4 regions of the Shewanella sp. SM32 genome follow, and region 4 is predicted to be linked to each of the others. Evidence: predicted binding sites of a transcription regulator. Region 4 holds the regulator's gene; each other region holds the start of a gene.
What was found. The regulator FliA, encoded in region 4, starts transcription of late flagellar genes. The targets are predictions, from matches to a motif close to CTAAAGNTNNNNNNNNNNNNGCCGATA.
Positions count from the first base shown of each region.

Region 1: the regulator FliA is predicted to act here: its motif matches at 2,105-2,131, upstream of pomA (flagellar motor protein PomA).
Region 2: the regulator FliA is predicted to act here: its motif matches at 3,217-3,243, upstream of L5M10_RS16230 (DUF5610 domain-containing protein).
Region 3: the regulator FliA is predicted to act here: its motif matches at 2,286-2,312, upstream of L5M10_RS05125 (VC2046/SO_2500 family protein).

Region 1 is NZ_JAKKRO010000068.1:5,307-12,891, forward strand. It holds gene dxs (1-deoxy-D-xylulose-5-phosphate synthase) at 1-830, opposite strand, end outside; gene ispA ((2E,6E)-farnesyl diphosphate synthase) at 852-1,733, opposite strand; gene xseB (exodeoxyribonuclease VII small subunit) at 1,736-1,975, opposite strand; gene pomA (flagellar motor protein PomA) at 2,290-3,057, shown strand; gene L5M10_RS20115 (flagellar motor protein MotB) at 3,061-3,987, shown strand; gene thiI (tRNA uracil 4-sulfurtransferase ThiI) at 4,438-5,892, shown strand; gene L5M10_RS20125 (hypothetical protein) at 6,028-6,264, opposite strand; gene L5M10_RS20130 (transcriptional regulator GcvA) at 6,492-7,403, shown strand; gene L5M10_RS20135 (alpha/beta family hydrolase) at 7,384-7,585, shown strand, end outside.
Region 2 is NZ_JAKKRO010000043.1:9,147-16,731, forward strand. It holds gene L5M10_RS16205 (ABCB family ABC transporter ATP-binding protein/permease) at 1-124, shown strand, start outside; gene L5M10_RS16210 (hypothetical protein) at 204-461, shown strand; gene L5M10_RS16215 (hypothetical protein) at 570-779, opposite strand; gene L5M10_RS16220 (FMN-binding glutamate synthase family protein) at 931-2,421, opposite strand; gene L5M10_RS16225 (SixA phosphatase family protein) at 2,433-3,050, opposite strand; gene L5M10_RS16230 (DUF5610 domain-containing protein) at 3,277-3,891, shown strand; gene L5M10_RS16235 (ferredoxin--NADP reductase) at 4,028-4,777, shown strand; gene L5M10_RS16240 (glutathione S-transferase N-terminal domain-containing protein) at 4,870-5,466, shown strand; gene L5M10_RS16245 (hypothetical protein) at 5,481-5,882, opposite strand; gene L5M10_RS16250 (Fe(3+) ABC transporter substrate-binding protein) at 6,103-7,110, shown strand; gene L5M10_RS16255 (ABC transporter permease) at 7,187-7,585, shown strand, end outside.
Region 3 is NZ_JAKKRO010000008.1:49,989-57,573, forward strand. It holds gene queE (7-carboxy-7-deazaguanine synthase QueE) at 1-281, shown strand, start outside; gene L5M10_RS05105 (PLP-dependent cysteine synthase family protein) at 380-1,525, opposite strand; tRNA gene L5M10_RS05110 (tRNA-Tyr) at 1,753-1,837, opposite strand; tRNA gene L5M10_RS05115 (tRNA-Tyr) at 1,981-2,065, opposite strand; tRNA gene L5M10_RS05120 (tRNA-Tyr) at 2,137-2,221, opposite strand; gene L5M10_RS05125 (VC2046/SO_2500 family protein) at 2,347-2,835, shown strand; gene L5M10_RS05130 (DUF406 family protein) at 3,044-3,331, shown strand; gene L5M10_RS05135 (putative bifunctional diguanylate cyclase/phosphodiesterase) at 3,586-5,769, shown strand; gene L5M10_RS05140 (YchJ family protein) at 5,943-6,458, opposite strand; gene L5M10_RS05145 (DUF4440 domain-containing protein) at 6,563-7,138, opposite strand; gene smrA (DNA endonuclease SmrA) at 7,257-7,585, shown strand, end outside.
Region 4 is NZ_JAKKRO010000013.1:21,481-29,065, forward strand. It holds gene flhA (flagellar biosynthesis protein FlhA) at 134-2,233, shown strand; gene flhF (flagellar biosynthesis protein FlhF) at 2,245-3,627, shown strand; gene L5M10_RS07365 (MinD/ParA family protein) at 3,632-4,513, shown strand; gene L5M10_RS07370 (RNA polymerase sigma factor FliA) at 4,506-5,219, shown strand; gene cheY (chemotaxis response regulator CheY) at 5,267-5,650, shown strand; gene L5M10_RS07380 (protein phosphatase CheZ) at 5,664-6,401, shown strand; gene L5M10_RS07385 (chemotaxis protein CheA) at 6,417-7,585, shown strand, end outside.

The DNA.
Region 1 (7,585 bases), on a different contig from region 4:
ACCTGTGGACCTTTCAGATTACGCATATTGCGCATGGTCTCGACCAGAGCGTCTACATCGTGGCCGTCGATAGGACCTATGTAGTTGAAACCTAACTCTTCAAATAGAGTGCCAGGAACGACCATACCTTTGAGGTGTTCCTCAGTGCGCTTGGCCATTTCTTTGATGACTGGCATACCTTTCAACACTTTTTTGCCGCCTTCGCGCAGTGTGGTGTAGAAACGGCCTGACATCAGTTGTGCTAAATGATTGTTGAGGGCGCCGACATTTTCTGAAATCGACATTTCGTTGTCGTTCAGTACCACGAGCATGTCATTGTGCAAGTCGCCCGCGTGGTTCATGGCTTCAAACACCATGCCGCCGGTCATAGCGCCATCGCCGATGACAGCGACAACTTTACGACCTGCTTGTTCTTTTTCTGCAGCTATCGCCATCGCCAGTGCGGCGCTAATCGACGTGCCTGAATGGCCAACGCTGAAAGTGTCGTATTCACTTTCTTCACGCCATGGGAAAGGATGTAAGCCATCTTTTTGCCGAATGGTGTGCATTTTGTCACGTCGACCCGTGAGAATTTTATGGGGGTAGGCTTGATGGCCTACGTCCCAGATCAGTCGATCAAAGGGGGTATTGTAGACATAGTGCAGTGCCACAGTGAGTTCTACTGTGCCGAGCCCAGAGGCAAAATGTCCGCTGGACATGCCAACAGACTTAAGAAGGAACTCGCGCAGTTCATCGGCTACTTGTGGTAAAAGTGCCTGAGGAAGCTGGCGGAGCTCATTGGGGGTGTTGGCCTGCGCCAACACGGGAAACTGAGAAATGTCCAAACTCATAGCGAGATACTTCGACTCTTATTATATTCTTCGCTCAATGATATAGCGGGCGAAGTCTGCAATTAACTGGCTATTGTATGGCAATTTAGCCAGCGCTGATAGTGCCTCTTGGATCAGTTGTTTGGCGGTGTCTTGTGCACCTTGTAGTCCAAGTAGTTGTGGAAACGTACTCTTATTCGATTCAGTATCAGAGCCTTGCGGTTTACCTAGCTCTTCGGTGGTGGCTACGATGTCAAGGATATCGTCTTGTACTTGGAAGGCGAGTCCGACCGCACGAGCAAAATCCATCATAGCAGCATACTGATCTTTTGGCGCGTTTGCGGCGATCAAAGCTAACTCAACGGCGCAGCTGATAAGGGCGCCAGTTTTCATATTATGTAGCTGAGTTAACGCTTTAAGATCAATATGTTTATCGGTCGAGGCTAAGTCTATCGCTTGGCCTCCACACATACCACGATAACCTGAGGCTTTGGCTAATACTCTTACCATAGCAATATGTTGTTCGCTGCTGATCCCTGCTACGGCTTCGGTGACAATTTCAAAGGCTAAGGTTTGCAGAGCATCCCCCGCTAAAATGGCCGTCGCTTCATCAAAGGCGATATGCACTGTCGGCTGGCCACGGCGCAGCTCGTCATCGTCCATGGCGGGTAAATCGTCGTGGATTAATGAATAAGCATGGATACATTCAATGGCTGCGGCGCAAGCATCTAACTTTTCGAGTTCGACCCCAAACATGCGTCCTACACTGTATACGAGGAACGGTCGAATGCGCTTCCCTCCCAATAAGGCACCGTAAGTCATAGCGGCTTTTAATTGGGGAGCGGTATCTTCAAGCGTACTAAAACGCTGTTTTAATTGATCATCAACTCGTTGTTGATATTCTTGAATGGTACTGACTAACACGCTTATTCGCCCTCAACGGCATAGGGGGATAGGGGCGCATTTTCGTCTTGTTTCAGTAAAATGGCCACTTTTTGTTGGGCTTGTTCGAGTTTTGCTTGGCTATTTCGAACGAGATTGATGCCACGTTCAAATTGTTTTAACGCGTCATCGAGGGAGATATCGCCTTGTTCTAGATCGGCAACGATGCGTTCAAGTTCGCCAAGGGATTCTTCAAAACTAAGATTTTCGGGTTTCTTCGCCACGTTCAGGTTTCCTTTGATTTAGCGGACACAAGGTATATCAGGGCGGCGTAAGGGTCAAATTCAGACTAAAGATATTTGCTCAATAGCACGCTTTGTTACTGAAATTTTTCCAGAAAATATAAATTGTCGCTAAACTTGCTTAGTGTGTGTCCGATAACTGACAATAGTATCATCATTTGTATGGTAATTTTTAACTGGATAAACAAGGCTCGTATGTGTGTCGGTGGGATTATCTTATTCGGTAGAATAACTGAGTGTTCTTGCTTACCCAGAGTAAGTATTATGTCGTTTATTACGAAAATTGAGGAGCCGTTGTGGATTTAGCAACAATAATCGGAATTGTGGGAGCCTTTGGTTTTATTCTCGGCGCTATGGTGACCAGTGGCGGCTTGATGATTTTCGTTGATGTGCCCTCGATCCTGATTGTGTTCGGTGGGTCCTTCTTCGTGGTAATGATGAAGTTCACTCTTAAACAGTTTTTAAGCGCCGTTAAAATTGCTTTGAAAGCTTTTGTATTTAAGATTGATAAACCAGAAGACTTGATTGAACAGTCAGTGACTATGGCAGATGCTGCCCGTAAAGGGGGGTTTTTGGCATTAGAAGAGGCGCAAATTAGCAATACTTTTATGCAAAAGGCTGTCGATATGTTAGTCGATGGTCATGATGGTGAAGTAGTGCGTGCAGCTCTAGAGAAGGACATCGCTCTAACGGAAGAACGTCATCGTACGGGGATTGGCATATTTAGAGCCTTTGGCGATGTTGGGCCAGCGATGGGGATGATAGGTACACTCGTTGGTCTCGTGGCCATGTTATCAAATATGGCGGATCCTAAATCTATTGGTCCTTCGATGGCGGTTGCGTTGTTAACCACATTATACGGCGCTATGGTTGCTAACATGGTTTGTCTTCCTATCGCGGATAAGCTAACGCTTAGGATGGGGGAGGAAATGCTTAACCGTAATCTTATTATGGATGCGGTATTGGCGATTCAAGATGGACAAAACCCGCGGGTGATTGAAGGCTTTTTGAAAAACTATCTTGCTGAAAAAAATCGTAAAATCGATACAACGGACGGAGAGTAGCCCATGGCTAAGTGCAATTGTCCACCGCCCGGAGCACCGCTCTGGTTGGCAACATTTGCCGACTTGATGTCGCTGTTGATGTGTTTCTTCGTATTGTTATTGTCATTTTCTGAAATGGACGTGATGAAGTTTAAGCAGATCGCGGGCTCAATGAAGTATGCCTTTGGTGTGCAAAATAAGGTGGAAGTTAAAGATATCCCGAAAGGGACTTCTGTCATTGCCTTAGAATTTAGACCCGGTCGCCCCGATCCGACTCCGATTGAAATCATTAACCAGCAAACGAATGAAATGACTGAACCTGTATTGGATTTCCAAGCGGGTGAAGACGATAGTGCGGGCGGCGTGCAGCAGCAAAATGGTTCTCAGCGGGGTGGCGAAGCGAGTGCTACGGCGCAAGAAGTGGCCGATGCGGTTAAAGCGGAAGCGGCAGCGGCGCAAGAAAAGATCAATCAGCAAGTGAAGAAGATGGCGCAGGAGCTCAATAAAGAGATTACCGATGGAGCGATTGAAATTGAGTCATTAGGTCAGCAGATTATTATTCGTATACGTGAGAAGGGTTCATTTGCTTCTGGCTCAGGTTTCCTGCAGCCTCGATTTAAACCTGTGGTACGCTCAGTCGGCGAATTGTTAAAAGATGTGCCAGGCGTCATCACAGTGTCAGGTTACACGGATGATATGCAAATAAGCGATGAGCTCTATAGTTCTAATTGGGATTTATCCAGCAAACGTGCCGTGGCAGTGGCCCATGAGTTAGTACAGGTCAGCGGCTTTGATTCTAATCGAATGAAAGTGGTTGGTATGGCGTCTAACAATCCGATTGTGCCTAACGATTCTCCGGAAAATCGTGCCCGTAACCGCAGGGTTGAAATTGCTATTGAGCAAGGTAAAGCTAAGGAGTCTGAAGAAATTCAGATCGGTAATTCGCCTTAAGTGTTTAGATACTCTCCCAATTTAAAGCCGCAATAATCTTGCGGCTTTTTTATTGAGCTAATGTGGACTTTTCCCTTTTAGTTAACGTGTTATGCATCAAATCACTGTGGTTGATTTAAATCCATTTGGGCTTTACGTTAATCACATTGAGTGTGTAATCCCTAAGTTTCCTTGACCATCCCTCAACGACTTATTGTTAATAATTTATCTCAAATCACTTATTTTAAGCAGGGAAATTCACACCATTCGAATAGGCTTTAGTGACATTATTTCAGCCTAATTAGCTGCCGTGATTTAGTCATTAATACGCGATGAATACGCCACAAATTTGGCCTGTGTCGCTGTTGGCTATGTGCGCTGAAACTCGCCTTTTTAGGTTGCTTGGGTATATAATCCCCCGATTATTCTTTTAACCAATTTTGCTGTTTTAAAATTGCCCGCGGAAATCCCATGAAGTTTATTGTAAAGCTGTATCCAGAAATCATGATGAAGAGCAAGCCTGTACGCATGCGCTTCACCAAAATGCTCGAAACTAACATCCGTAATGTGCTTAAAAAAGTTGACGAAGATGCAAAAGTGCAGCGTCAATGGGACCGCATTATGGTGATGGTACCAAAGGATAAGCCTGAATTGGCCCAAGCTTTCGGTGAGCGTCTGGCGTGTATTCCTGGCATTGCACACGTAGTGCAAGTGGATGAGTACAGCTTTGAATCTGTTGATGATATTTATCAGCAAGTCTTGCCTGTTTACCGTGACCAACTCGCGGGTAAAACCTTCTGCGTGCGAGTCAAGCGTACTGGCGATCATGATTTTAATTCTATTGAAGTTGAACGTTATGTCGGTGGTGGCTTAAACCAGTTTACCGATGCGCTGGGCGTGCGTTTAAAGAATCCGGACATTACCGTTAATTTAGAGATTGAGCGCGATAATCTTTATATGGTGACTAAGCGTATTGAAGGTCTAGGCGGTTTTCCGATGGCAACACAGGAAGATGTATTGTCCTTGATTTCGGGTGGTTTTGACTCTGGCGTATCTAGCTATCAATTTATCAAAAAAGGCGCTCGTACCCATTACTGCTTCTTCAATCTGGGCGGCGCACAGCACGAAATTGGTGTAAAACAAGTGGCTTACCATTTGTGGAAAACCTACGGTGAATCCCACAAAGTGAAGTTTATTTCTGTGCCTTTTGAGCCTGTGGTTGCTGAGATTTTAGAGCGTATCGATAACGGTCAAATGGGCGTTGTATTGAAACGCATGATGATGCGTACCGCGGCGCGTATCGCCGAGCGTATGGGCATTCAAGCCTTAGTTACCGGTGAAAGTTTAGGCCAAGTGTCTAGCCAGACCCTGACCAACTTAAACGTCATCGACCGTTGTACTGAGTTATTGATTCTACGTCCCTTAATCGCCATGGATAAGCAAGACATTATCAACGAGAGCCGTAAAATCGGCACCGAAGATTTTGCTAAATCAATGCCTGAATATTGCGGCGTAATTTCGCAAAAGCCGACGGTAAAAGCGGTATTAGCTAAGGTTGAAGCGGAAGAGAAAAAGTTCTCTGAGGATTTGATCGATCAGATCATCGCCCAATCTGTCACTATCGATATCAGGGAGATCGCAGAACAAATGGATACTCGGATTACTGAGACAGAAACGGTTGCCAGTATCGATACTAACCAAGTGGTCATTGATATTCGTGCTCCTGAAGAAGAGGAAAGCAAACCGCTGCAAATTGAAGGTATTGAGATAAAGCGCATCCCATTCTTCAAGTTAGCGACTCAGTTTGCCGATCTCGATAAGCAAAAGACTTATTTGCTCTATTGTGAGCGTGGGGTGATGAGTAAATTGCAGGCATTGTATTTAATCGAGCAAGGTTACACGAACGTGAAAGTGTATCGTCCATAAGTCGGGCGAAAACCTGCCCATTGCCGTATATCGTCAGTGGGATTGATTTGCTATTCAAGTACAAAAAAGCCGCATATTAATGCGGCTTTTTCTTTGCTCTTACTGAGCGCGACCTGAGTTTCAGTGTCGTTTAGGTTATTCGGCTTTAACGACTTGCTGATGAGATGCGACATCGTCTGTGGCAATCAACAGAGTGGCTTCTTGTAGCACTTCTTGGTGCATTTTATTCATTGCAGTGGTTAAATCTGCAGTGATATTGGCTTGCAAGTCGCTTGTGTCGATGACGATTTCGTCAACGAGTACATTTGCACTGGCATTAAAGCTGAGTGCTGAGACTAATATTAACGCAAACGCCGATTTTAAATTGAACATAGTCGCCTCCGGGCTGACAAATTAACGCTGTCAGACATTCCCATCATCAACTTTGAGATTGTCTAACTTAGGTATTTCATAGCTATGGATGTTTCATCGCTATTGGTGTTTCGTTGATAAGCTGTTTCATTGGCGCAAAATTTAACCAAAAACGCTGGCCTTTACAAACGATTAAATGTAACAATACGGATTAGAAAAACTAATTAAAAAACGAGACTGAGATCACTATGTCGAGACGATTACCACCGCTTAATGCGGTTAAAGCTTTTGAGGCAGCCGCGCGGCATTTGAGCTTTACGCGGGCAGCGGAAGAATTGTTTGTTACACAGGCTGCGGTGAGCCATCAAATAAAGGCATTAGAAGATTTTCTCGGATTAAAATTATTTCGTCGAAAGAACCGTTCTTTGCTATTAACCGAAGAAGGGCAAAGCTATTTTCTCGACATCAAAGATATCTTTATTCAGCTTGCCGATGCCACCGACAGATTACTCGCCCGCAGTGCGATTGGTTCGCTGACGGTCAGTATGTCACCCAGTTTTGCGATTCAATGGCTAGTGCCACGTTTGGCTAAATTCAGTGAGAAAAATCCCGATATCGATGTGCGAATTAAGGCCGTTGATACCGAAGCGAGTTCATTAACCGATGATGTGGATGTGGCTATTTATTATGGCTTAGGTAATTGGCCTGGGCTACGTGCGGATAAGCTCAGAAACGAAGTGCTTATTCCCGTGTGTTCGCCCATGTTGCTCAACGGTCCTAAACCACTCTCAAAACCGAGCGATTTAAAGTATCACACGCTATTACATGATATGAATCGTCACGATTGGCAGGCGTGGTTTAGGCAATGTGGCATTACCGATATTAATGTGAATCAAGGACCTATTTTCAGTCATTCGTCTTTGGTATTGCAGGCGGCGGCCCACGGTCAAGGGGTTGCTCTGGGTTACAGCGTGCTGGCTCGCCCCGATATCAAAGCTGGGCGACTTGTGTGCCCATTCCAAGAAGTCTTGGTCAGTAAAGATGCTTACTACTTAGTTTGCCAGCAAAACCATGCTGAGCTGGGTAAAGTGGTGGCGTTTCGTGAATGGATGTTAGACATGTTTGCCGAGGAGTCTCGCAGTGAGTTGTTGCCCGGATAAGCCGAGTTATGTATTAGAAGGGGAGCCTGCTAATACTTTGATTTTATTGGCCCACGGTGCGGGTGCTAACATGGATTCTGATTTTATGCAGGCCATGTCGGCGGGATTCGTTGCTCAGGGCTTCCGAGTGATGCGCTTTAATTTTCCTTATATGCAGGCGAATGCCGTCGATGGTAAACGGC
Region 2 (7,585 bases), on a different contig from region 4:
CGTATTAAGCCAAGGAGAAATAGTTGAGCAAGGTAATCATCAGACTTTGCTGTTGGCAAATGGTCTCTATGCCAAATTATGGCGGATACAAAATGAGCAACAACATACTCCTCTGAGCAGTTAATAGCGTAATACAGTTCAGTCTTTATTCAGCTTCGGCTCTCTATACTCAATGCCAACACATCAATCGGAAGAGATCTGGCATGGAAAATATTACACTGAGAGCTAATATTGAAGGCAAAGAAGAAAAAGTCGCCACTGATTGGTATGCCATCATGGCGACATTGAAAAAACGTGGTGTTGATTATGATTCATTGCAACGTATTCATGCTGAATTGAATGCGGGCCTGTTGGTTACAACTCGGCGACTTACCTTGGCTAAAGTCAATCCAGAAATGGTGCTGGCAGGTGTGATCCGCGATATGAACGCGCCGACAAGTGACTTTATGGGTATGCGTTAGGTGTGTTCGCTAGTGCTTTAGTACAGTTTAGGTGAGAACGTACGAGAATAGAGGTGAGCCTCTATTCTTGATGCTCTAGAGAGACTCCAGAGATAAAATATGACTGAATTAAGCTACGCCGTTCAGCTTCCCCGCTTTCCAACCTTCACATAAAAGATTCAATTTAGGTACTGACTCATCTATCAAAGTGAGTCGAATGATCTGCCCTTCGCGAAAACACACCAGTTCACCTTCGATCTCGGTCAGGCGATTACAGCTCTTACAGCTAGTGCTTACAGTTTTACTGGCGGGCAGTTGGCTTACGAAGCTAGATTTCAAAGTGTTTCCTTAAGTTCAATTGTGGGTAAGACATTTGAATAATGTCTCACGTCACGGATCTTACCTCTTTTGTGATACGCATTCAAATATACCTTATGTAAACCCTATATAAACGAAAGTTGTATTCGCCATTAACCGCGAGGGTTCGCGGCTACTTATCCATATGTGCATAGTATTTATCGAGTGAAATGGATAAACCGCTATCGAGTACAATTCGGACATGTGAGGGTTTGAGTTGTCTTGGTTCTGTCACTCCGCAAGAGTGCGCAATTAAGGCTAAGTCATGGTGTAAATTATGATTATAGTTAGCAACACGAGCCGATTTATCCCTAGGATCGAGTCCTTGTTGTAGCTTGGGATTGTGCGTTGTGATGCCCGTTGGGCAGGTATCTCTATTGCACTGTAAGGCTTGAATACAACCTAGGGCGAACATATTGCCGCGGGCCGATGCGATGAAGTCTGCACCTAATGCTAAAGCCCAAGCGACTCTTGATGGCACTATGAGTTTACCCGAAGCGATGACTTTGATGCGTTTACGCAAGCCTCGTTGGATCAAGACATTAACTAGGATTGGTAAGCTTTCCTTCAGTGGTAATCCGACATAATCCATTAAAGGTTGTGGTGCAGCGCCTGTGCCGCCATCGGCACTGTCTAAAGTAAAGAAGTCGGGGGCAGAGTCTTCGCCACGACGTTCGATTTCATCACATAAATCTTCGAGCCACTGTACGTCACCGAGTACGGCCTTAATGCCCGTTGGTTTACCGGTAACTTCACGTACTCGTTCAACCATATCCAAAATATCGTTCACGGATTTGAATTCAATATGACCATTAGGGCTAATAGAGTCATAACCCTGAGGAATACCGCGGATATGGGCAATTTCAGCTGTGACTTTGATCCCTGGTAAAATGCCACCTTTACCCGGTTTAGCCCCTTGACTCATTTTAATTTCAAACATTTTGACTTCGGGATGAATGGCTATCGACTTGAGCTTTTCATCGTCTAAATGTCCGTGCTCATTACGTACACCGTATTTGGCTGTTCCAATTTGAAAGACGATATCGCAGCCACCTTTTAGATGATAAGGGCTCAAGCCGCCTTCACCTGTGTTAAGCCAGCAACCCGCCTGCGCTGCACCGTGGGAAAGGGCGGTAATTGCTGGGCGCGATAGAGCCCCAAAGCTCATGGCTGAAATATGACAAATAGCTTGAGTCGTATAGGGTTGGCGGCAATTGGTGCCAATTGTCAGTGGATGAATGGGTGTGATCTCTTCATCTTGGGTTGGGAAGGCGGTATTCATAAACATAATGGTACCAGCATTATCTAAGGGGCGAGTTGAACCAAAGGCGATAGTTCTATCGACATTTTTAGCCGCGCGGTAAACCCAACTGCGTTCTGCACGGTTGAATGGCAGTTCTTCTCTGTCTTGGGCGAAAAAGTATTGTCTAAAGAACTCGCCTTGTTTCTCGAACAGATACCGAAAGCGACCAATTACTGGGTAGTTATGTCTTACCGCTTGTTTGGTCTGCATTTTATCTGCGATATACATGTAAATAACCGCGAGTACAGCGAGTCCTATTACAATCAAAAACAGCCCTGAAAATAGATCGAGTCCCCACATAAACCAATTGAGTTCACTCATGTTATTTATCCTTATTCTTGTCCGTAACGGGTGGCGATCAAGCTCGCAGGTTGGTCATCATTAAGAGAGAGTAAAAACAGCTGGCTATAGTCATCTTCGCTGATCGCTTGGATCTCTGGTCCGCCAAGGGCTTTAATGATCAGTGGGACAGTGTTTGAATGCCCAACGATGAGTGTATTGCCCTTTACAGCATGCACTTGTTCGACAATGTGTTGAATATGTCCTTCGATAGGTTTGGCTGCTTCTACTATCGTCACAGGTAAATGGCGAGCCTCGGCGATGGGCGCGAGTGTTTGTTGGGTTCTTAGGTATTGAGTCGCAATAAGTTGCGACAGCGGCGTGCGGCTCAAGGCAGTGATCAGTGATGCTGCGCGTATTTCTCCCTTGGGTGATAACTGCGGGTTATTGGCTGGCGTGTCGGCTTTTTCCGCATGTCTGACTAAAATAATTAGTCTGCTCTCCGCATGAGCTTGGCTAATGGGAGTAAAGCCGAGGCAAGTGAATATGACGAGGCTTGTTAGCAGGCTAAAGCGTTTTATATTGATACCCAGATTATGCTTAAAATAGTGCTTAAGGATTAGTGTAAACTCGTGAAAGCGGAAATGACTCAAACTGCGGCCTGCTGCCATGGTGTAACATCCTTTTCTATTGGCTTATGTCTAAGCTCAGCGATAGTAATGATCTGCATTGCGGTGGGTTGGCGCTTTATGCACCTTATTAAAGAATGAACCCACTTAATTTATGTGGGCCTTATCATGGCCTTGTGGTCAGATGGTACTTCAATTCTAAAAATTACTAAAGCTGGTTAAATTTTGGTCGATAATTAAGTCGACCCGAATTGAATGGATAGTCATCATGGAAATCAATAAACCCCCTCAAGTGCAAAGTACTCCTTTGCCACAGAAAAAATATGCTGAAAACACGGCGTCTAAGGGCACCGAAGTGAGTGATTCGAAGGACGCGAAAGCCACAGAAGTAACCTCGAAGCAAACTGCGCAGCAAACGAGCAAGCAGCTGATGAATCAAGCGATTTTATCGGCACAGCAAGATGTGAATATCAAGTCAGGCGATCAGTCTATGGCCTTGCTTTATCGCGCAGCGATAGAGTCGATTAATAAAGAATTAGCGCCCACTATGGGCGAGAACGCGATTCAGACGGCTTACGATAATGGCGTAGATACTTCTCCAGAAGCGACTGCAGATCGTATCGTGAGTTTTGCGACGCAGTTTTTTAGCATTCACCAACAACAAAATTCGGGTATGAGTCTAAGTGATCAACTCGATAGCTTTATGGGGATTATTGGCGGTGCCATCGACAATGGCTTTAAAGAGGCTAAAGATATTCTGTCCGGCCTTAAAGTATTGCAGGGTGATATTGCCGATGGTGTCGATAAAACCTACAGCTTAGTGCAAGAGGGGCTGCAAGCCTTTAGAGATAGCTTTAACAAGAAGACTGATGAGACAGCATAGAGTCCGAGTTAATACCTCAGTATTTTCAGTTCTATATTCAGCGTTATAGTCATAAGCCCCTTATATAAGGGGTTTTTGTTGTGCAGAAAAAAGTCTATGCTGGAAGCCTATTTAACGTTTCGCTTGAGGGCAAGTTATGTGGATTAGGGGACAAGTGATAGAACGTATTGATTGGAGTGATAAGTTATTCTCATTGCGCATTGCTGCCGAGTTAGCTCCATTTATTCCTGGTCAGTTTATCAAGTTAAGTCAAATGCAAGATGATAAGCGTGTGGCTAGAGCCTACTCCTTAGTTAATTCTCCCGATAAACCCTATGCCGAGGTGCTCGCCGTTGCGGTAGAGGATGGCCTGTTATCGCCTCAATTACACAACCTTGCAATAGGCGATGAAATTGAAATTACCTCAACCGCGACTGGTTTTATGACCTTAGCTGAAATTCCTAAGGGTGAACTCCAAGGGAAGCATTTGTGGTTTTTAGCCACAGGAACAGCAGTAGGGCCATTTTTGTCTATGCTCGACACCGATGAACCTTGGGAGCGTTTTGAAAAAGTCGTGCTTGTGTATGGCGTGCGCGAGGCACAGGATTTGGCATATCTTGATAAGCTGCGTAATTTAGAACGCAAATACCCTGAACAATTTACATTAGTCTTGAGTGTGACCCGTAAACCCTTTGCCGATGCTTTACAGTGCCGCATTCCCGAGGGAATAGTCTCGGGTGAAATCGAAAAAAAGGCAGGACTAACCTTAAACGCAGCTGACTCTCAAGTTATGATCTGCGGCAATCCGGGTATGATTAATGGTGCGCAAGCCGCTTTACTCGATAAAGGGTTGGTGAAGAATTTACGCCGTGCTCCTGGGCAAATTACCGTTGAAAAATACTGGTAATCTCAATTTTACATAGAAGGCGAGAGTAAACTTGTTGCCGTTCTTGCCCCTAAAAAGCCATAGCGTTTAATGCAAACAAAAGGAAATTTTTGATGAAGTTGTTAAGTTCTCAAGCTTCGCCCTATGCCCGTTGTGTAAGAGCCTTAATCCAGTATCTAGGGATTAACAATATTGAAGAGCAGTTAGTTAATCCCTTTGAAAACAGCGCAGAATTACTCGATGCTAACCCGTTAGGACAGATCCCATGTCTTATTACCAACGATGGTGTAGCACTATTCGATAGTGAAGTGATCATGCGTTACCTAGATGCAGAGCTTGGCGATCGTAAGATGTTTGGGATCTCAAATAATAACTGGGTGCTGGAGTGTCAGTATTCTTTAGTCAAAGGCTTAATCGATAGCGCGGTGAAATTACGCCAAGAGCAAATGCGTGAAGAAGAAGGCGTGAGATCAGTATTTTGGACTGCACGTTTTGAACAAGCACTGCTGCGCGGCCTTATGCAGATTGAGCTTCAAACTGTGATCACCCAAACCACGATTCAAGCACCGCAATTAGCCTTGATTTGCTTACTCGATTATGTGGATTTTAGACATCCAGAGCTAGATTGGCGTAAGGTTGCACCTGCGACAGCACTTTGGTTCAGTGAAATGCGTGATTTACCTGCATTTATTCAAACTCGTCCCCAATAATCCGCAGAGGATGCTCAACCGTCGGTTGCGCGTCTTCCTCTTGGCCTATCACGGCGATTTTGTTCACCAAAAGCGCCGAATAACTCACGAGTAACCCCATATTCTACTCTGCGATCATTGCCTAGTTGGCGCCTGTCTTCATGGTGTTGATAGCGGCATTGGCAGTTTGCCATAGTGCATTCTTCCATCGGAATTTCGGGCGCATCTTTCGATAAAAATCGTTTTCCAGAAAGCGCTTCAATCTGCTCACAGCAACTGCCGTTATTCACTATGCTCACACTGTGAAAACTGTGAGTTTTATTAATACTGGGATCTGCAGCTTGAGAAGAGTGTTTATGTCTTTTGGGACTAGTATTGAGTTTGAATAAGCCAAATAGCACAATTGCGGCTACGCCTAGCAGCAAAACAGTTAACATAACGCCTCCTGAAAGCATTTTTATCAAATTAAGGTTCAGTTTAGTTTGATTTGAGATAATCTCAAATTTTCAGATTAATACCATTAAAAACATAAAGTTAATTAGCTGCTTGCTCTCAAGTTCTGTATCTATTACTCTTGCGAAACTGATAAGCATTATCATTAATGCGTTAGTGTTCAAATTTTACTGAACACGTCATCACTTTGGGGAGAATTCGGTAATGAAATGGGTAACTTGCGCGGCTATTGTTGGGTTAATGTCGGTTGGGCATTCAGCGAATGCAGATGATAAATTAACCGTTTATTCTTATCGTCAAGCTTTCTTGGTGGAGCCTATCCTGACGCGTTTCACCGAAGAAACTGGCATAGGTGTGAATTTGGTATTTGCTAAAGACGGTATTGCCGAGCGTCTCGTCCGTGAAGGCCGTTTATCCCCAGCGGATCTTGTGCTGACGTCTGATTTTTCACGTTTAGTTGAATTAGTGGATAAAGATCTAACCTCTCCAGTCAAAAATCCCCTGCTAGAGAGCAATATTCCTGCGCAGTATCGCGATCCCGATGGCCAGTGGTATGCCCTGACTATGCGGGTGCGAAATCTCTATACAGCCAAGGATCGTTTAGGCCAGCAGCAATTGACCTATGAAGAATTAGCCGATCCCAAATACAAAGGAAAGATTTGTACTCGCAGTGGTAAACATCCATACAACATAGCGTTAGTCGCATCTATGATTGCTCATCACGGTGAAGCTGAGGCAAAAACTTGGTTACAAGGCGTGAAAACTAATTTAGCCCGTAAACCTCAGGGGAACGACAGGGGGCAAATTGCCGCAGTAAAAGAAGGTGTGTGTGAGATCGCCATTGGTAATAGCTACTATTACGGCAATATGTTGCAGGATCCTGAGCAAAAGGCGATTGCCGAAGCTGTGACGCTCAACTTCCCGAACCAAGCTGACCGCGGTGCCCATGTGAATGTGTCTGGCATGGTATTAACTCGCCATGCGCCTAATAAAGCCAATGCGATCAAATTGATGGAGTTCTTATCCGCCGATGTTGCTCAGAAGGCCTATGCCGATGTGAATATGGAATATCCAGTGAAAGCCGATGTGGCACCTTCATCTTTAGTGGCTTCATGGGGTAAGTTTAAGTCAGATCAATTGCCCATTTTTAAGTTGGCAGAATATCACCAAGCGGCGGTTAAGCTATTAGATGAAGTGCAGTTTGATCTCTAGCTCCAGTGCTAGCGACAAAATGCAGATTTAGGTTATCAGCGCCAGTGATTGGCGCTGTGACGTTTTAAGGATTGACATGATTTTAGGATTAGCCAGAAGCTGGTCGCTTGCTGGTTATGCCGTGGCCGCCTTGCTGGTATTGCCACTATTTGCGTTGATATTTCAAGCTTTTCAGCCTGACGAAGCCGTGTTTGGGCACTTGATGGCAACGGTTCTGCCGACATATATCATTAATAGTTTATTGCTGATTTTCTGGGTGAGTCTGGGGGCGTTATTACTCGCGTTACCTTGCGCTTGGTTGATGGCTCGTTGTGACTTTGTAGGCAGGCGATATTTGCAATGGGCGCTATTATTGCCCCTCGCTATGCCTGCGTATATTGTTGCCTACGTCTATACCGATTTACTCGATTATGCGGGGCCAGTGCAGCGCGGTCTTCGTTCGATATTTGGCTGGGACTCACCGCAGGATTATTTC
Region 3 (7,585 bases), on a different contig from region 4:
ACACTTGGGTGACAGTATCACCCAAGGTGAACATGAAAGGGGGCTATCAGGTATTAGCACAGGCGCTGAACCGTGCCAATGAGATTAAGCATCCTATCGCTACTGAAAATCACATCGATGAACTTGATGAGTTACTGCAAGACATCGATATTTCAGCGAAAACGATTTGCCTGCAGCCGATTAGTCAAAAGCCTAGAGCGACAGAACTGGCGATGAAAGTGTGTATCGCCCGTAATTGGCGCTTATCGATCCAGACCCATAAGTATTTGAATATTGATTAATGCTAATCTGCAAAGCATAAAAAACGCCTCACAGTTGTGGGGCGTTTTTTATGGTGGATGTTTTGTGGATTCTAAACCTAACGACTTAATACAGTTGCTTAAACAAGCTCACTTAACTGGCCGAAATGATTAAATGCTGCAAGTTGGCGCTGATAGGGCGCAATATCGCCGATGTTAGCTGTAATCCAATCTGTATCGTAATAAGTATCAAGGTAACGCTCACCCGAGTCACAAATGAGGGTTACTATTGAGCCTTGCTCTCCACGCGCTTGCATTTGTACCGCCAGTTGCAATGCACCGTACAGGTTGGTTCCTGTGGATGCGCCGGTTTTACGGCCAATCAATTGTTCTAACCAATGAATCGTCGCCACTGATGCGGCGTCGGGAATTTGCAGCATAGTATCTACAACTCCAGGAATAAACGATGGCTCGACTCTCGGTCGACCTATGCCTTCAATCTTACTGCCATTGCAACAGGTTAAGCTGGCATCGCCGCTCTGATAGAAATCAAAAAAAACGGAGTTTTGCGGGTCGACCACGCAAAGTTGTGTTGCCAACCTCTGATAGCGAATGTAGCGGCCTATGGTCGCCGATGTGCCGCCAGTGCCTGGGCTCATCACTATCCAGCGCGGGATCGTGTGTGGCTCGCGCTCCATCTGATTGAAGATAGAGTTGGCTATGTTGTTATTACCGCGCCAGTCGGTTGCACGCTCGGCGTAGGTGAATTGATCCATATAATGGCCGCCAAGCTCTGCGGCAAGGCGCGCCGATTCTGCGTAAATCTCACTGGAATGATCGACAAAATGACATTGACCGCCATAGAAAGTGATCTGCTCAATCTTCTTTTTAGCTGTGCTTTTGGGCATTACGGCAATAAAAGGTAAACCGAGTAAGCGGGCAAAGTAGGCTTCAGAAATCGCCGTGCTGCCCGATGAGGATTCGATAATCGGCGTGCCTTGCTTAATCCAGCCGTTACACAGGGCATAGAGGAAGAGTGAGCGGGCGAGGCGATGCTTTAAGCTGCCTGTCGGGTGGGTACTTTCATCTTTGAGATAAATATCTATGCCATCGAGCATAGGTAATTCAAGCTTAATCAAGTGGGTATCGGCGCTGCGCTGAAAATCCGCTTCAATCTTGCCTATCGCGTGGGCTTCCCATGTGGGGCAGAGTCTGTGAGCGCTGTGAGAATCCACTGGTGGTTGAATCGTGTTAGAAATCATAGTAGTCACATCGAAAGGGATCATTTTCAGAGCATATCACAGGGACGGGCAAAGCGGTTTTATTGGATGAGCTTGAAGTCATTCGCTTAAAGTAGAACACGACGTAATTGAAATCAAAAATGTCGTCCACCAAGAAGTTTACTTAATATAGAAATGCCAAGAATTTAATCAGATTAAGCTGGAACAGTCAGATTAAGTTGGAAAAGACTATGCGGAAGTGGAACAAGAAGAATATGCGAGGGTGAAAGAAATGGTGGAGGGAGAAGGATTCGAACCTTCGAAGGCTGAGCCGTCAGATTTACAGTCTGATCCCTTTGGCCACTCGGGAACCCCTCCACAAACTTTCTTTTTAGTTTTACAACTAACTTTTAAAATTGTCTTTCAAAACATCATCAATAACGGACTTGTTTATCAAGACAAAACTAAACATTGGCCATGTTTAGCTTTTGAAAAATGATTATCTGCGTTAGAGATAAAGATGGTGGAGGGAGAAGGATTCGAACCTTCGAAGGCTGAGCCGTCAGATTTACAGTCTGATCCCTTTGGCCACTCGGGAACCCCTCCACGAATACCTTTAACGCTTTTGTAAAACTCTACATCATTTTTGAACAACACGATAAAACTTGCAGTGCAAATGGTGGAGGGAGAAGGATTCGAACCTTCGAAGGCTGAGCCGTCAGATTTACAGTCTGATCCCTTTGGCCACTCGGGAACCCCTCCTCAATTGCGGCCGCCATAGTAGTCAGAAACCTTTTCCATGTAAATACCCAATTTAAAAATATTCCTAAAGTTATGTATCAAATGGTCGATTAACTAACAACGAATTGTTTTGACGATGTTTTTTTATGCAAATTGATGTTCCTTTAGTCAACGAAGCCCAAATTGGCACCCGCTTAAACGCGGCGATAGAAAACGACAGACGGGGTGAATTCGCCCTGTTGCTGTCGTTACTGTCGGTTGACGCTCGGGATATGGCACAATTCCAATGGCAAAATGAACTTGATATGGCGCAAAAATTACAACGTCAGTTCGAATTGCCACCGCAGCAAAGTTTAATGGCGGATTTATCGTCTGCTGAGCCTGTGGTTGATAACAGCAGTATTTTTATGGCTCAAGGTCCACGTGCGTTTCAATTACAACAAGCATTGCGACCGGAAGCCTTAGTCATCCGTGGCGGCGAGTCAGTCGCAATGGCAGAAGCGCTAAGTAACTGTGACCATGTGACTCAGCTGAGGCAAAGGGGCCAACTAACCGCACCCAAAGTCGAGATCATGCACTTTGCTGATCAATTGGCAATCCAACGTAATCTTGTGCCTTTGCTCGCTTCAGCCTAAGGCCGTCTTCCCGCAAGTGGTCTTCAATACCCATCGGGTCAATCTGATCCATTTCGATAAATAAGCGTGAGCTAAAGCCAGTTATCTTGAAGCTTAATTACCTATAATTCGTATTAACCTATCGAGTTAAAATTTACCGCGTTAAAAATTTAACGAGCATATTTTAGTGATGCCGTTAATCAGTCGCTCTATACATTAAGGAATACAGATGAAAGGCATAATAGAAGCACAGAGCCCGACAGTGAATGACACTTGCACCGATTGCGGCAGCTTTGTCGATATCGGCGCCGTTATTGATGAGCACGATACGTTATTGACGTTAAATTTTGTTGGCGATAGCGCTCAAGCGGATGCTGAAAGCATGGCAACACGCGCTCAAACTCGATTTGCTGAAGTGCAAACTGAATTTGTGACTAAAGCTGAAGGCGTCGACTTACTGCTGACCTTCAATGTCAGCGCGGAAAAAATGATTTTTCAATTGGAAAACGGCCTGTAATTTTTAAAGCAGCACTTTAGTTTTTAGTCGGTTATGGATATCCGGAAATCGCGCTAATTGCCTAAAAATGCTGCTATTGTTAACCAAATTGTAATAAATTGTAATAAATTGTGCCACATGTTGCTGTGCTTACAACAGTTAGTGTAATCTGCCTCCAAATAAGAATAATTCAATCAGCTTAATTCTAAATTTCAAGGTAAGTTTGCTAACAGCAAAGACCTTTAGCCCAACACGAAGTTTTGTAGGGAACCAGCGTGAAGCGACGTCAGCATCAGCATTTATTGGAGTCTTTGGTACAGTCAACTGCAAAACAGCAGGGCGATTTCACAAAGACGGCAGAGTTAACCACAGAGTTGTTGTGCCAGAATTTAGCGGTTTCTTTGGTATCAGTGTGGACTTTTTCATCTGATCAACAAACCCAATCACTCGTCGCACAATTTGGTTCTATGATGTTGCAAGACATTCATAGACCTAAGTTATTACAAGATTGCCCCCGGTATGTACACGAGCTCAAAACTCTGCGCCATATCGATGCAGGCAATGCCCTTACCGATCCACGTTTAAGTGAATTGGCTGAGTGCTATTTTATCCCGAGGCAAATCAACTCGAGTCTTGACATCGCCATTCGTATCAATGGCCATCTCGAAGGTGTGCTCTGCATCGAACGGGCACAATTGACTCCCCACTGGCATGACAGTGAAATTCACCTCGGGTGCCAGATGGCTGACCAATTAGCCCTGACCTTAGCGACAAAACACAGCTACGATAAAGAAGAAAGCTTGAGTTTATTTCGCTGTGCCACTGAACAATCGCGACAAATCAGTATGTTAATTAATCTGCATACTGAAAAAGTCGAGTATGTGAATCAGGCGCACAGTGAAATCACCGGCATGCCCCGTGAGCAGATTATCGGCGCGAATATTCGTGAGTTGGCTTTTTTCAAGCAGCATGCCCAATTAGCCGAGCAAACCCTAGCGCAAATCTTTAGGGGCGAAATTGCCAAAGGCGAAGTGCAGTTTAGTCGTGCCGATGGCAGTCGTTATTGGCTGACATACGTGCTGAGTCAGTTCATTACCGATCGCGGTAATCATTATGCCTTGGTCTCGTGTGAAGAAAATACCGACGAGCATAACTATAAGTCAGAGCTTGAACGGCTTGCTTGGCGTTGTGGATTAACGGGACTACATAACCGTACTCATTTTAATCGAGTCCTTGAACGTACCACGAAGGGACTGTTGTTATTAGTTGATTTAGTGGGATTTAAGCGTTTTAACGATACCTATGGCCATGAAAATGGCGATAGCTTGTTGATAGAAATTGCCCGCCGTTTGAAACATTTTTCTGAGATTAATAAGGCCACTGAAATTGCTCGCGTCGGCAGCGATGAATTTGCAGTGCTGTTGACCGATGATAATGCGGTTTACGATCTCGATTATTTTAGTACGCGCCTGTATCAACATCTTGCCATGCCTATTTTAATCGGCCGCGAGCAAGTCGAACCAAAGCCTGCTTTAGCTGTGGTTGATATTGCCTCTGTGGCGAGTTTGTTTGCTCCATTAACCTGTGCCGATATTGCAGTGCAGTATGCTAAAAAGAAAAAAGGCACTGCAATCCAAGTATTTAACAGCACGTTATTGAGTGCATTTAAAGAGGATGCGCAGATAGAACGTGATTTACACAGTGCGATCCGTGGCCGTCAGTTTGAGCTTTATTATCAGCCTCTGAGGGATCTTGAGCAGAATACCTATATTGGCGCCGAAGCCTTAATCCGTTGGCATCATCCTAAAAGAGGCGTGTTATTTCCAGCTTCCTTTATTGATATTGCTGAGCAGTCGGGGATGATTAATTCTATCGGCAGTTGGGTTTTAGAGGCCGCATGTCGACAATTAAACCTATGGCAGCATCATAATGCAGATATGACAATGCATGTGAATGTGTCGGCCCGCCAGTTCTTCAGTGGTAATTTATTCGAGCAAGTGTGGCAGTTGTTGACGCGTTATCGCTTGAAACCTAAGACGTTAATCTTAGAGATCACTGAGACTGAATTGATGGGTGATATTCGCCACGCGACCTTGTTATGCCAAGAATTAGCGGAATTAGGCGTAGGGCTCGCGATTGACGATTTTGGGACGGGTTACTGCTCTATGCGTTATTTGAAGCAGTTTCCGATCAGTAAACTTAAGATTGATCGTTCGTTTATTTCAGATCTTACCGTCAGCCGTGAAAGTCGTGAAATTGTGTCAGCCATTATCGCCATGGCGAATGCATTAAATATATCTTTAACGGCAGAAGGGGTTGAAACCCTTGAGCAAGAAGCGTTTTTAGCGAAAAGTTTTTGCCATCAGGCACAGGGTTATCTCTATAGCCCTGCATTACGGGAGCCTGAGTTTGCACAATTTATCTTGTCGGCTAAAAGCGCTTCGGTCATAACCCACTAAAGTTACACATAACCAACTAAGTCACAATTATTTCAAATGTGCTGCTCACGATAAAATAAAGGCAACCTAGGTTTGTAATCTAGGTTGCCTTTATTATTCATCTCTGTGCTTGTTCAATCAGCACTATAAACCTTCACCGTCATTCTCCAGTGCAGTTCAGCACTGTATACCTATTAAGATTTTAAGCAGCATTGTTTGAATTTTTTGCCACTATGGCAAATACAGAGATCATTTCTACCGGGTAATTTAGCCGTCATTTGCTGGCCTTGGCTGTAATACCAGCGACTTGCTTGGTAGATAAATTCGGATCGCTCATAGATAGCATCAATTTCACCATCGAGCTTATACCAAGCTTTAAAAGTAACAGTGCCATGTCGTTGTTCAGCTATCGCCGCTTGAGCATTGTGGCTTGGTGTTTCAGTACTGCTCTGTACATCTAATCCTAGCCAATGTGGGTGAGGGCCAGTAGTGAGGCTCGTGAGAGTAAGGCCATTTAGATGGTCAGGGTGATGTGTTTTTAAAATGTAATCAAAATTTTTCAATACAAATGCGCAGTAGCGTGAGCGCATAAGCTGTTCAGGTGTACGGGCAATCACTTGCCCAGAGTCTACATGCGTATGCAGTGGACCACAGCAATCTTGATAGCTTAGCCCACTGCCACAGGGGCAGGTTTGTTTAGTTGTAGTCATATTAGCTAAATCTTTAATTTAATTGTATTTGTATAAATTTATTCGATTTCTATCTAAATGCGTTAGATGTGAGATAGTCCATTTAAACGTAATAGGCATTAACATTAGGGTAATTTTTTACCCGCAGGTAAAGGCGGAAATTGGCGACCATAATACAAGTTAGGCACTGGTTTCGCATTCAGATAATAGCTAGGTTCTGCGCGGTTATTGGTATCTAAGCTCACTTTCCATTGGGTGGATGAGACTTTTTCTGTACCAATAGCAAATTTGCCCGCAAATTCACTCACAGGTTCGCCAGTTTCTTGTGCTGGGTAAAATCGAACCAAATAATAGCCTGTATCTATTGCACCATTACCGATAATTTTGCGTTTAGTAATGCGGAAATCCACGTCGATAGTGGCTTTTTTGGCGCGGATTTTATCGAAAAACTTCTTGTAAATGGCGACAATATTGTCTCGTCCATAGTAAATTTCTTTACTTTGACTCTCAGATAAGTAGCTAGCGTCATCAGCGTAAATCTCACGGGTCACCTCAGGGGACAATTGATTAAAAGCGCTAATAAACAAAGGGTAATTAGCGTTGATCAATTGATCATCAGTGGATTTTGTATGAGTTTTAGCTGGATTGGCTAAGCTTGGCAGTGACAATAAGCACATCAGGACTAGCGGCAAAAATTTCATTACTTTATTCTAATCTGGCAATCATGGCGTCACTATAATGGAGGCGCCCGCTGAACTAAAGCCTTGAATGTTTACAAAGTGTGTTTCTGTACAAGAGTGTGAAGTAAAGGAGCTTGCCATGCTGGATGATGAATCAGCACTGTTTTTTGAGGAAATGGCTGGAGTCGTGCCACTAAAAGGCGATATGCCAGTGGTAAATTTAGCACCGAAAGCGTTGACGGCTGAGCAAATACACAGACGCGATGCTTTACAACGGGAAGCCTTCCTAGCGTGTATGCCACTGGATTTAAAAGCGTTTCCACAGCAAGCGCCAGATGACATTGTGAGCTTTAAGCGTGAGGGGGTACAAGGCGGCGTTTTTAAACGACTCCGAATGGGGCAATACAGCATCAAGATGGAGCTTGATGTGCATGCTTATCGGTTAAACCAAGCTCGTGATGCCGTTCT
Region 4 (7,585 bases):
ATTTGTTTTTTTATGGCTAATTTTATGTATATCAATCAGTCACAGTACATATCTTTCCTTCATTAATGGCTTTAATCTTGTTGGCGCGTTTTTTGCTTCATGCTATTACACGTCAAAGTTTAGGTTATAGCGAATGGATGTTAAAGCGACTCTTGGTCAAGTAAAACAAATTAGGCTCAGCACTTTTAAAGGCATTGGCACGCCGGTGGTTGTGCTTGCTGCATTGGCCATGATTGTTTTACCTATCCCTCCATTTCTATTAGACATACTCTTTTCATTCAACATTGCGTTAGCTCTCATCGTATTGCTGGTGGCTATTTATACCGATAGACCCTTAGATTTTGCTGCCTTCCCAACTGTGTTACTGGTGGCGACGTTATTACGCCTTGCGCTCAACGTTGCCTCTACTCGTGTGGTTTTACTTGAGGGTCATAATGGCGGTGATGCCGCGGGTAAGGTGATTGAAGCCTTCGGTTCTGTGGTGATCGGTGGTAACTATGCCGTTGGTCTAGTGGTATTTATCATTTTGATTATCATCAACTTTGCGGTGGTGACTAAAGGTGCTGGTCGTATCGCAGAAGTCAGTGCCCGCTTTACCTTGGATGCTATGCCTGGTAAGCAAATGGCAATCGATGCTGACTTAAATGCTGGAACCTTAAACCAAGATCAAGCGAGAATACGCCGTGCCGAAGTGACCCGTGAAGCCGATTTCTATGGTGCGATGGACGGTGCGTCCAAATTCGTTAAAGGGGATGCGATTGCCGGTATCATGATCTTAGTGATCAACATCGTAGGTGGTTTCATCATAGGGATTGTGCAGCATGGCTTAAGTTTCTCTGAAGCGGTTGAAATTTATACCTTACTGACTATCGGTGATGGTTTAGTGGCGCAGATCCCTGGTCTATTATTGTCAATCGCCGCAGCCTTGATGGTGACTCGTCAAAACGAGTCAGGTGATATGGGCCAAATGATGATGAGTCAGATGTTTGACAGTCATAAGTCATTGGGTATCGCCGCCGGAGTCCTGTTTGTCATGGGTATTGTTCCTGGTATGCCGCACATGGCGTTTTTAAGCTTTGCCTTTATGACGGCTGGTGCAGCTTATTTTGTTTATAAACGAAATGAAAACAAACGTCTTAAAGCGCTAGAACAAGTGAAATCGGGTCCAATAGAAAGACAAGATAAAGAGCCTAAAGAGCTAGGTTGGGACGATGTACATCATGTTGACACTATTGGTCTTGAGGTTGGATATCGTTTGATCCCTCTGGTAGACAAGGGCCAAGGTGGCGAGTTACTAAGCCGTATCAAAGGCGTGCGTAAAAAGTTGTCTCAGGAACTAGGCTTCTTAGTGCCCGCGGTGCATATTCGCGATAACTTAGATTTATCGCCTAATGCGTATCGCATTTCATTAATGGGCGTCGTCGTCGGAGAGGCAGATATTCGTCATGATTGCGAATTGGCGATCAACCCTGGTCAAGTCTATGGCAAACTCGATGGTATCGAAACGCGCGATCCCGCTTTTGGCCTAGAAGCGGTATGGATCGCTCCTGAGTTACGTGAGCACGCACAAACATTAGGTTATACCGTCGTCGATGCCGCCACTGTTGTTGCAACTCATATTAGTCAATTACTCACAAATAATGCCGCTAAGTTGTTAGGCTACGAAGAAGTGCAACAACTGATGGATATGCTTGCGAAACACTCACCTAAGCTGGTTGATGGCTTTATTCCAGATATCATGCCACTAGGACATGTCGTAAAAGTGATGCAGAACCTATTAAATGAAGGGGTTTCAGTTAGAGACTTGCGTACTATAGTGCAAACTTTGTTAGAATATGGCACTAAGAGTAATGACACTGAAGTCTTGACTGCCGCTGTGCGTATCGCTTTGAAACGTATGATAGTTCAGGAAATCTCAGGCCCAGAGCTCGAAATCCCCGTCATTACTTTGGCGCCAGAGTTGGAACAGATGTTGCATCAGTCAATGCAAGCAACCGGTGGTGATGGTCCTAATATTGAACCCGGTCTTGCAGAACGCATGCAGCAGTCCCTTGCCGATGCGGCTCAGAAGCAAGAAATGGTCGGACAACCCGCCATATTGTTGACGTCAGGTATGTTACGCGCGACGCTGTCACGCTTTGTTAAACATACTATTCCTAATCTCAGAGTCATTTCATATCAAGAAATACCTGATGAGAAGCAAATACGTATCGTATCTGCAGTCGGCCAGTAGAGGACGCATAAGTGAAGATTAAACGATTTTTTGCCAAAGACATGCGCGCCGCACTGGCCCAAGTGAAAGAAACACTCGGCTCAGATGCCGTCATTATGTCAAATAAAAAAGTGAACGGTGGCATCGAAATTGTCGCTGCCGTTGACTATGACGAACCTAAAGCGAAAACTGCAGCCACTGCGCCTGCACCGACCTTTATGGACGTGAGCGACGATCTCGTGTCCCTGGGTGCTAAGCAGCCAGTTCGTGTAGAAACTCGCGCTAAGCCAGCCGCACCTGCAGACTCATTACAAGCCTTACTTGAGAAGCAGCAAAGCCGTTTGAATCAACAAATGTCACATCAGCAAGTTGATGCCGAGTTACCTGCATGGGCTAAAGGGTTACAAGCGCCAGCCGCAGCGAAGCCCGAACGTCGTGATCCTCCGGCGACGTTTGACAAGAAACCGCAAACCTCTCAGAAGCAAACTGCCGATATTGAGGCCATGCGTGATGAATTAGCATCACTGCGTAATTTACTGACACATCAAGTATCCTCCTTGATGACGGAACATAAAAAACGCATCGATCCCGTCGGTGCTATGCTCGAAGCCAAATTGCTTGAGGCTGAATTCTCCCCTGCGGTTGCGAATAAATTAGCCGCGCTGAGCCAGCATTATACGCCGGCTGAATTAGTCAGAGCATTACCACAAAGTCTCGCTAATATGCTTGATAATCAGGGCGATGACATTGTTAAGCAGGGCGGGGTGGTTGCATTAGTTGGTCCTACTGGCGTTGGTAAAACAACGTCATTAGCTAAACTTGCTGCCCGTTTTGCGGCACATCATGGTGCTGAACATGTTGCTTTAATTACCACAGATCATTATCGCATCGGAGCCTATGAGCAATTAGCAACTTATGGCAAAATAATGGGCTGCCCAGTAAAGCAAGCTCATGATCTAAATGAATTAGAGCAAATTCTCTATCAGTTTAGGAATCGCAAGCTAGTATTGATAGATACGGCTGGCATGGGACAGCGAGATATGCGCCTTTACCAGCAACTTGATAATTTAACTGCAAATAGCAGGATACCTATCCGCAGTTATCTGGTACTGTCTGCGACAGGGCAGCGCCGTGTGCTGCAAGATGCAGTCAATCATTTTAAACGCATTCCCCTATCTGGTGTCGTTCTCACAAAACTCGATGAATCTGTGTCGTTAGCAGGGGCATTAAGTGTGTTGATCCAAAACGGATTACCATTAAGTTATATTACTGATGGACAAAGAGTTCCTGAAGATATGAAAGTTGCGGATACCCTAGATTTAGCCCAGCAGGCACTCGCAGCGTTAGATAGTACAGAACAACAATCATTACAAGACACAGCGTGGTCAGATAATATGGCCTGTGCATTTGAGTAGATTTATGACCCTGGATCAAGCAAGTGGTTTACGTATGATGAATCAACCCTATAACGAAAAAGTGAAAGTAATCGCGGTCACTGGTGGCAAAGGAGGCGTGGGTAAAACCAGCGTTTCTATTAATACTGCTGTGGCATTAGCCGAAAAAGGCAAGCGTGTCTTGGTACTTGACGCTGACCTTGGCTTAGCAAACGTCGACGTCATGCTGGGTATTCGTGCCGAGCGTAACCTCTCTCATGTTCTCTCTGGTGATGCAGAGCTTGACGATATTATCGTTCGTGGTCCAAAGGGGATAGGCATAGTACCAGCCACCTCAGGAACACAGGGGATGGTGGAATTAAGCCCGGCGCAACATGCTGGATTAATCCGTGCATTTAGTGAGATGCGGACTCAGTTTGATATTCTAGTCGTAGATACAGCGGCTGGGATCTCAGATATGGTGCTCAGTTTCTCACGTGCTTCGCAGGATGTGCTAGTCGTTGTTTGTGATGAACCCACTTCGATTACCGATGCCTACGCCCTGATTAAAATTCTCAGCCGTGAGCATGGCGTGTTCCGTTTTAAAATAGTTGCCAATATGGTGCTTAGTTTACGCGAAGGTATGGAATTATTTGCTAAACTCAGTAAAGTGACCGACAGATTTTTAGATGTTGCACTTGAATTAGTCGCCACGATTCCATTTGACGAAAACTTACGTAAATCAGTTCGTAAACAAAAATTGGTGGTTGAAGCTTATCCTAAATCACCAGCGGCGATTGCGTATCAAGGATTGGCAAATAAAATTTTGAGCTGGCCTGTGCCGCAGCAACCTGGTGGGCATTTGGAGTTTTTCGTTGAGCGTTTAGTACAACGACCAGATTTTCAAGAGGAAAAAACGAGTGAATAAAGCCGCTGCGTATACTTGTTTAGACAATAAATCGTCGATCGTTGAACAGTATGCTCCGTTGGTTAAAAGAATTGCGCATCATTTACTCGCCAGACTACCTGCATCTGTGCAGTTAGATGATTTACTCCAAGCTGGGATGATGGGGTTACTAGAAGCATCATCCAAGTTTGATGGTGGCAAGGGTGCGAAATTTGAAACCTTCGCTGGCATACGCATACGTGGAGCCATGTTAGATGAAATTCGTCGTGGCGACTGGGTCCCTCGTTCCGTTCATCGTAACAATCGTAAGGTTGCACACGCTATTGATGAGTTAGAGCAAGAACTGGGCCGTGATGCACGCGACACAGAAATTGCAGAAAAACTTGATATGACGCTCGATGAGTACCATCATATTCTTAACGATGTTTCTGTCGGAAAAATCATAGGGATAGAAGATTTAGGCGTATCTCAGGATATACTTACAGTGAGTGATCGGTCCGATGATGATTCATTTGAAGCATTAGCTGAGAACCAATTTCATTCTGCTCTGGTTGAGGCAATTAAATTATTGCCTGAAAGAGATGCATTAGTGTTATCCCTGTACTACGATGAAGCATTGAATTTAAAAGAGATTGGCGCCATTCTTGAAGTCAGTGAATCGCGGGTTAGCCAGATATTAAGTCAGGCAATGTTGCGATTGAAAGCTAAACTCAAGCACTGGACATAAGTATAATTATTAATCGAGCACAGAATGTCAGCTCACCGGAGGAAACCTTGGACAAGAATATGAAGATTCTCATTGTTGACGATTTTTCGACAATGAGGCGTATCATCAAGAACTTGTTGCGAGACTTGGGGTTTAATAACACCCAAGAAGCAGACGATGGCTCAACAGCCCTGCCGATGTTGCAAAAGGGGGATTTTGATTTTGTTGTTACAGATTGGAATATGCCTGGTATGCAAGGAATCGATCTGTTAAAAGCAATTCGCGCTGATGATTCGCTAAAGCATTTACCCGTATTAATGGTAACTGCTGAAGCAAAACGTGAACAAATTATTGCTGCCGCTCAAGCGGGAGTGAATGGTTATGTGGTTAAGCCTTTTACCGCTGCAACGCTGAAAGAGAAGTTAGATAAAATATTCGAACGACTCGCTTGAGCAAGGATGAGCTATGAAGTCACAAACATCAGGGCTCATCACGCTCGAGCAAGCTCAGCATTTAGTTGAATTATTAAGTGCAGGTGAGCAAAGTCAGGCTGATGATTTATTTCGGGAGCTTGCTGCTCCACTGCAACGAGAATTATTCGAAGAAGTAGGTAAATTAACTCGGCAACTTCATAGTGCGCTGATGGATTTTCAAGTTGATAATCGTCTTGCTGAATTAGCCAATACAGAGATCCCCGATGCCAAGCAACGTTTAAATTACGTTATTGACATGACCGAACAAGCTGCAAATAAAACCATGGATGCGGTTGAAGAATGTTTACCTTTGGCTAATGCCGTGACCGTAAATATTCAAAATGTCATGCCATCTTGGGACAGATTAATGCGACGCGAGATAGCGCTGACTGAATTTAAGGGCCTTTGTCATGATGTACAAGACCTTATGTCTCGTAGTGCAAATGACTCGACTCGATTACGTGAATTGCTTAATCAAATTTTGATGGCGCAAGATTTTCAAGACTTAACAGGACAAATAATACGTCGTGTTATTGATCTAGTAATGGAAGTAGAAAGTAATCTGGTTTCTATGCTGACGGTATTTGGTGAGCAACCTATGATTGAAAGTCAGATTGCTCAGAAAAATAATATTGAAGCAGAAGGCCCGATAATGAATGCCGAGCTTCGTCAAGATGTGGTAACGGGTCAAGACGAAGTGGATGATCTTCTATCGAGTCTGGGTTTCTAACTGGGAGTCAATTTGATGGCCTTTGATGTAGATGAAGAGATACTCCAGGACTTTTTAATCGAAGCCGGTGAAATTTTAGAGCTTCTGCAAGAGCAACTCGTTGCGCTTGAAAATAATCCTGATGATACTAACTTGCTGAACGCCATTTTCCGAGGTTTTCATACCGTTAAAGGTGGTGCTGGCTTTCTTAGCTTAACTCCCATGGTTGATGTTTGTCATGAGGCTGAGAATACCTTCGATTTATTGCGGACAGGCAAGCGTAGCGTTAACGCAGAGTTGATGGATATTATTTTGCAGGCTGTTGATGCAATTAATACCATGTTTGCGCAAACCCAGCAGGGCGAGCAACAAGACCCCGCCGATTCAGGTTTGCTAGCGAGACTTAAAATGCTCAGTTCAGGTGCACCTTTGCCATCTGAAGTCGCTTCCGCCAAGGTTGCAGAGCCAGAACCTGTTGTTGAAGTCATTATTGATACTCCTACCCCTCAAGAAATCCCTGCTGATATAAGTGATAACTCATCTTCCATTGAAAATACGTCTTCAAGTATCGATGATATTAATGATGCTGAATTTGAAGCTTTATTGGATGCGCTTCATGGTTCAGGAAAGGGACCTGCGGTCGCTGCTACCACATTTGTATCTGAACCAGTTGCTGCAAAGCCTGCTGCACCAATTAAAACACCTTCAACATCAGGTGATGACATCACTGATGATGAGTTCGAGGCGTTACTGGATGAACTTCATGGCTCAGGTAAATTTAAAGCTGAGGCTGAAGTGCCTGTTAAGCCTAAGGTTGTGGCAACACCTGCGCCTCAACCGATTGTAGATGCTGATGAAATTACTGATGATGAGTTTGAGCGATTACTCGATGAACTCCATGGGAAAGGCGGAGCACCTGCGAAAGCCGAAGTTAAAGCGCCTACACCCCCTGTTGCGACCGTAGCACCTACTGCTGCACCACATGTTCCTGCGCCAGTTAAAGCCGCAGTACCAGCTCCTGCTCCAGTCGTTGCTGCAAAACCTAAGGTGGAAATTGCGGTTGTCGATAAAGCACCTGCTAAGGCTAGCTCTGCGAATGTGCCTCAGGGTGAAACAACAGTACGTGTAGATACCGCACGACTCGACCAGATCATGAATATGGTGGGTGAGTTAGTGTTAGTGCGTAATCGATTGGTGAGCTTAGG